Synechococcus sp. PCC 7335: one gene and its partner. The protein of the gene in region 1 interacts with the protein of each later gene in a pairwise test. Links are inferred from orthologs where the notes say so. Each region holds a gene or a part of one and is shown on either strand. Other genes may lie near its edges.

What was found.
Region 2: the proteins of ftsZ (region 1) and S7335_RS29410 interact in binary tests that used the Bacillus subtilis proteins (3 or more experiments, as listed by UniProt). The link is inferred for Synechococcus sp. PCC 7335 from one-to-one orthologs.

The regions. Positions count from the first base shown.
Region 1 is NZ_DS989904.1:1,072,947-1,076,055, forward strand. Bases 219-3,001 are described here. They hold ftsZ (cell division protein FtsZ), read left to right. Parts: upstream 219-882; coding sequence 883-2,121; downstream 2,122-3,001. Other genes in these bases: S7335_RS04810 (cell division protein FtsQ/DivIB), read left to right, coding at 219-481; thiD (bifunctional hydroxymethylpyrimidine kinase/phosphomethylpyrimidine kinase), read left to right, coding at 2,118-2,930; S7335_RS04825 (hypothetical protein), read right to left, coding at 2,918-3,001. Also shown: more of S7335_RS04810, read left to right, coding at 1-218; more of S7335_RS04825, read right to left, coding at 3,002-3,109. UniProt on the Bacillus subtilis protein: Essential cell division protein that forms a contractile ring structure (Z ring) at the future cell division site. The regulation of the ring assembly controls the timing and the location of cell division.
Region 2 is NZ_DS989904.1:287,878-291,174, forward strand. Bases 47-3,017 are described here. They hold S7335_RS29410 (cell division protein SepF), read left to right. Parts: upstream 47-1,211; coding sequence 1,212-1,823; downstream 1,824-3,017. Other genes in these bases: S7335_RS01230 (YggS family pyridoxal phosphate-dependent enzyme), read left to right, coding at 47-602; proC (pyrroline-5-carboxylate reductase), read left to right, coding at 2,186-3,016. Also shown: more of S7335_RS01230, read left to right, coding at 1-46; S7335_RS01245 (DUF3086 domain-containing protein), read left to right, coding at 3,103-3,297. UniProt on the Bacillus subtilis protein: Cell division protein that is part of the divisome complex and is recruited early to the Z-ring. Probably stimulates Z-ring formation, perhaps through the cross-linking of FtsZ protofilaments. Its function overlaps with FtsA.

The DNA of each region.
Region 1 (3,109 bases):
TGTACAGATTACAGAACGCCAGCCCGTAGCGATCGCCCTTCCCAGCCAAGCCCAGCCTCTGCCATCCGTTCCTAATCAACCTTTTCAAGAACCTGGCTTGATTGACGCTCAAGGTTACTGGATGCCGCGCGACAGCTTTTCTAAGCTAGGCGCAGAAATCGCGATCCCCACTTTTACAGTTGAAGGAATGCGCCCTGGCTATGCCGGCACCTGGCAAGTGATTTATCATGAAATTCAGCGTAGCCCTGTTAAGATCACAGCAATCAATTGGAGTGATCCAAACAATCTAATTTTGCGCAGTGAGCTAGGCTTGGTGCATATTGGTGCGTATGGGGATCATTTTGCAGCACAGCTAGCGGCATTAGATCAGCTGCGATCGCTCAGCCAAAAAGTCGATCTAGAGCAAGTAGCCTTCATTGATCTCAAGGACCCCAAAAATCCTGTCATCGAAACCTTACAAGCGGCCGGTCAATCCTTGTAGTACTGCCGAACGCAGCTAGGTTAGGACAACGTTTGGCTTTTTAAGCAAGTTCCTTTATAGTTGACTCAATTCGGTGCGGAGAAAGAAAAGTCAGTCGAGCGCTATTCCTAATTTCTTGATGGGTTAGAGTTGCGCTGACCCAAATTGACCATTTCATACTTATGCTTAAGTTCGTTGATTCTTAGCTATCTAGCTCTATAAACTTTTCCTGAAGGAAACAACCCAACGAGATTGCTAGGTAAAGAGACCATAAAAGGCAGCCGAGAGGTAACGGCTAATGACGTTGGCACTCTTAAAACTCTGTTGTATCAGTCGGTTTCTCTTAGTTAACTTGTACTCTATTCCTTGAGTTAACTCTATCCTCTACTTATACACGTTAGACAAACATATCAGCTCGCCCTATGAATAACGCATCCCTTCACACAGATTCTTATGCGAACGATGGGTCAGGTGTACAATCAGTTACTGCAGCTAGTAATGGCAGTGCGCTGTCAGCGGAAGAGCCGATGAACGGAGATATAGTACCAAGCAGCGTTGCAAGAATTAAGGTGATCGGTGTCGGTGGCGGTGGCTGTAATGCTGTGAACCGGATGATAGACACTGGGTTGGTAGGTATTGAGTTTTGGACGGTAAATACCGATGCTCAGGCACTGACCTATTCAAGCACAACGAATGCAATGCAGCTTGGGCAGAAGCTCACTAGAGGTCTAGGCGCTGGCGGTAATCCCTCTATTGGACAAAAAGCGGCAGAAGAATCTCGCGATGAAATCTTTCAAGCTTTAGAGGGATCAGACCTAGTCTTTATTACCGCAGGCATGGGCGGGGGAACCGGTACCGGGGCCGCTCCGGTCGTGGCTGAGTGTGCGAAAGAAGCGGGTGCTTTGACTGTGGGCGTGATTACTCGCCCGTTCACGTTTGAAGGTCGGCGGCGAACGTCTCAAGCAGACAGCGGCATCGCGGCACTGCAAGCTTGTGTTGATACCTTAATCATTATTCCAAACGATAAGCTGCTGTCTGTGATTTCTGAGCAAACACCAGTGCAAGAAGCGTTTCGAGTGGCTGATGATATTTTGAGGCAGGGCGTTCAAGGCATTTCAGACATCATTACTATCTCTGGTCTAGTTAACGTCGATTTTGCCGATGTGAGAGCAGTGATGGCTGATGCCGGCTCGGCGCTGATGGGAATTGGCGTAGGCTCTGGTAAATCTAGAGCTAGAGAGGCCGCGATCGCAGCGACCTCCTCCCCACTGCTAGAAACCTCTATCAACGGTGCAGGGGGCGTCGTCTTTAATATCACAGGCGGAAACGATCTGACCCTACATGAAGTCAACCAGGCCGCTGAGATTATCTATGAGTCGGTAGATCCCAATGCAAATATCATCTTTGGGGCGGTGATCGATGACCGCTTGCAAGGTGAGGTTCGAATCACAGTGATCGCCACAGGCTTTAGTATGGAGAGTCGCAGCATTCCTTCTATGGCTAGCTCCAAGGTAACACCAATGGATCGCACGTCGGGCCTCTCTCTAGAAGAATCTAGTTTGCCCCTAAAAGAGGAATCGACCGAAGAAGTGAAGACTCCACCAGTAATTTCACCCAATCTAGATATTCCTGATTTCTTACAGCGTCGTCGTAATCGATGAGTGCGATCCCGGTTGCCCTAACAATCGCAGGTTCTGATAGCGGTGGCGGCGCAGGTATCCAGGCTGACTTACGTACGTTCTCGTTTCATCGAGTTCATGGGACTAGCGCACTGACTTGTGTGACCGCTCAAAATACAATGGGCGTTAGTCGCGTGGATGCGTTGGCACCTGAGGCTGTGATTGCTCAGATCACGGCAGTTGTTAGCGATATGGGTGTGCAAGCAGCTAAGACGGGGATGCTGCTAAATCAGGAGATCATCGAGGCAGTAGCCAAGTATCTGAAGGCACAGCCAGTTGAACAGCTAGTGGTTGATCCAGTAATGGTTTCACGAGCTGGAGCTAAGCTGGTTGATGACGGTGCGATCGCCGCGCTGATAAATCAACTGTTACCCTTAGCGACCGTCTTGACTCCAAATCGCTACGAAGCTCAAATCTTAGCGGCTATGCAAATTGATACGCTAGCCGATATGCAGTTGGCTGCTAAAAAAATTCATGATCTCGGCTCGAAGACTGTGGTAGTCAAAGGAGGTGGCTTCGAGAACGAGCTGCGCGGGATAGATGTTTGGTTCGATGGTCAGCAATTAGAGACTTTGACTACTGAGCTAGTGAATACGAAGAATACGCATGGAACTGGATGTACCCTTTCTAGTGCGATCGCAGCTAATCTTGCCAAAGGGAAATTGCCCTTCACCGCTGTAGTTGAAGCCAAACACTACGTCACACAGGCGCTAAGACACGCACTCTCGATCGGCCGTGGCCAAGGACCGGTAGGACATTTTTATCCACTACTAAGTAGTCACGATTCTTGATCACTAGGCCAAATTGACTCCCAGTCACGGCAGCTATCAGTTTCTGGCCCATAGGGATGCATTGCACAGACCATCATTTCATCGCCGTACACTGTCCCATGATAGTTGCGGCAGCCTACGCAGGTCGGATGGTTTTGTAGCCAAGGATTAACAGTGTGAGTCACAGGCATGGCCACTTC
Region 2 (3,297 bases), 790 kb from region 1 along the record:
TCATTGGTGTTACCAAAACTTTCTCGTCTGATATTGTTCGCCAAGCCTATGACGCTGGCTTCAGAGAATTTGCGGAAAACAAAGTGCAAGAAGGAATAGCTAAACAGGCTAAGCTAAGTGATCTTACGGATATCACTTGGCACTTCATCGGCCATATCCAGTCGAACAAAGCGTTGAAAGTAGTCGAAAACTTCGACTGGATTCACTCGGTAGATAGTCTAAAGCTAGCAGCACGGCTCAATCGACAGGCGAAGTCTTTGGGTAAGCGACCTAGCTGCTGTCTACAAGTTAAGCTAGCCCCGGACCCAGCTAAAACTGGATTTGAAATAGAAACACTCTTGTCTGGACTAGCCGATCTAGATCAGCTATCGGCGCTTGATATTCGCGGGCTAATGGTGATTCCGCCATACGGACTAACCAATGTGCAAGTTCGAGCAATCTTTGAAAAAGGTGCAGCGTTGGCACAAGAGATTGCTGGGCGATCGCTAGTCAATATAAAGATGGATCAGCTCTCGATGGGAATGTCTGGCGATTTTGAGCAGGCGATCGCAGCTGGTGCCACTATGATTCGGATTGGCCGCGGGCTGTTTGGGCAGCGATAAAATTGACTACACTTTGTGACTACGCTTCTCTAAACTCTCTTAGCTTTATAGCACTTCGCCTTATAGCACTTCGGCTAACGTCTCTTTTCTAAACGTGGCAAAGAACGCACAAAAAACTCTTGACATATTATCAAAACCATGGCGTAATGCTGATGACTCTAAAATTGAGTGTTCTAGAAAACTAAGTAGCTAACTCCGGTATCCTCTAATACGTTTTGGCATGTAAATGTCACAGTCGTATGTAGGAAAAAATTTTATAAGCCAAAGTAGTCAAAGTAGAAAGAAATCCAGGACTTTATTCCTAATAATTTATTTTTAGCTCAACTTTGATGACTACCTTTGGCTATAAATCAAAACTTCTGTCATTTACGAATTCTCACTTGGACACAGCGGTCTTCTTGTTAGCTGACCTTAGTAGCTAGAGGCTCGTTGGTAGGCCACGTTAACAACTATTGTTAGCGATGAATGGACTACATTCTGCTAGTAAAGAGGGAATTCCATTCAGAAGAACTTAGTTTTATTGACACAATTCTACGTAGCGCTTTTAATAACCTAGTTACCGCGTAGGGTCATGCCAGGTCATCAATAATCGTGTTGGAGCAAAAGTTAATGAGTGGTCTAGTTGGGAAGATTAAGGATTTTGTTGGATTGAATGGTCTAGCAGACTACGAGTATGAGTACGAAGAAGTAGAAGGCGATGAGTATCAAAACCTCTACGAAGAAGAGAATACTGAGTCTGAAGCCCACGTACCCCCAATGCCTATTGAGGAGATGGAGCGTCCTGCCCGTCGACGTATTCGTGAAAGAGTGCTATCTACTGAATCTGGAATGGTGTCAATGAACAACGTGATTGGTATGCCCGGTACAACAAATGGAATGTCCGAAGTGATGGTGATGGAACCACGCACGTTTGAAGAAGTACCACAAGCCATTCGGGCTTTGCGCGAGCGTAAGTCTGTCGTGCTCAACTTGACTATCATAGATCCTGACCAAGCTCAACGCGCTGTTGACTTCGTCGCAGGAGGTACCTACGCTATGGATGGCCATCAGGAACGTATCGGCGAGAGTATCTTCCTCTTCACGCCTAGCTGTGTTCAAGTCAGTATGCCGACCAGAAGCGAAGATAGTTTTATCGACCAAGAAACTGAGAACGACTCTCACGAGGCTATACCGACGCCTGCATGGGCAACTGCAACTGAGCAAATCGTTCGGATGGCATAGACTGGCATAGTACTATGGCCAGCCTAGCGCTGACTGCTCGCTAGGCTAGCTAACAAACTAGCTAAAAAATAGGTTTGTCCAGTGCTTGGTTAACTTCAGTATCTTCACTCTAGTATCACAGAGTGAAGCTAAAGTCACTCTAAGATTAGGCTCATAGATAATAGGCCTAATAGGCATTGAGATTTCATAGAGGCTAGCTTATAAGCTGACAAAACCAAACCAACACAGTCTGGCAAAGCAAAGAGCTTTATCACTTTATTTCTTAGATACTTCGAAAAGCGCTGTTACCAATAGGATGACTTCTCCTGATGTAGTGGCTATTCGCGGTATGCTATGGATGAAATTTGGTGAGGGCTGTGTTCTTGTCTGTAAGACTTGGCATTATCGGTGGCGGGGTGATGGGCGAAGCCCTGTTATCCCGCCTTCTTGGTCAGGGCCTGTATACCGCTGAAGAAGTGGTACTTAGTGAGCCTTCGCCCGAACGCCGGCAGGTACTCTTCGAGCAGCATTCAATCAAGACAACAGATAACAATCGAGAAGTCCTTGAGGCGAGTAATGTTGTGTTACTTGCTATCAAGCCCCAAGTTTTTGACATAGTTTCTAAGGACTTTCAAGGTGTGCGCTGTGAGATACCGCCTTTGGTCCTTTCTATTCTAGCTGGGGTGCCCCTGTCTAAGCTGGAATCGGCAATGCCTGGCTGGCCTGTCGTGCGAGCGATGCCGAATACACCTGCTACAGTAGGCCGTGGGATGACAGCGATCGCGCTCGGGACTCGTACGCTTACCGAACACGGTGATCTCGCTCAGAAAATCTTCGCGGCGATGGGACAAGTGGTGAAGGTACCCGAAGCCATGTTAGATGCGGTCACCGGACTCTCTGGCTCTGGCCCTGGCTATGTGGCAATCGTGATCGAAGCACTAGCAGATGGCGGGGTAGCTGCTGGCTTACCCCGGGCTATTGCCAATCAGCTCGCATTGCAGACTGTACTAGGGACCGCTGAGCTGATTCAGAAAACAGGGATGCATCCAGCTGAGTTGAAAGACCGGGTAACAAGTCCTGGTGGAACAACAATTGCGGGCATTGCCTGTCTAGAGGAATTAGGATTGCGCTCTGCTTTGATCGAGGCGGTACGAACAGCCAGTTCGCGATCGCGTGAGCTAGGTAAGCCTGCGAATGGAAAGCCACTTAGCTAAAAGTCACCGAGCAAATAAAACGCTAGCTTAAGAAGACAGTCTGATCAAAACCCATCCGAAAGTGTAAAGATAATTGGCCTGAGACCGTGCCCACAGAAGACACTACTCCTTACGAAGAGACAGAGAATATTGACAGTGCTTCTGATGAGGCTACTTCAGAAGCACCTAGTTCGGCTTCATCGACACCGACACCTACTGCCAGTACACCGCTAGGTCTTAAACGCTCTGATCGAGGCATCCGTAGCAGCCGCACCCCAGCCTCTAGCGGGTCAGCTACAGGA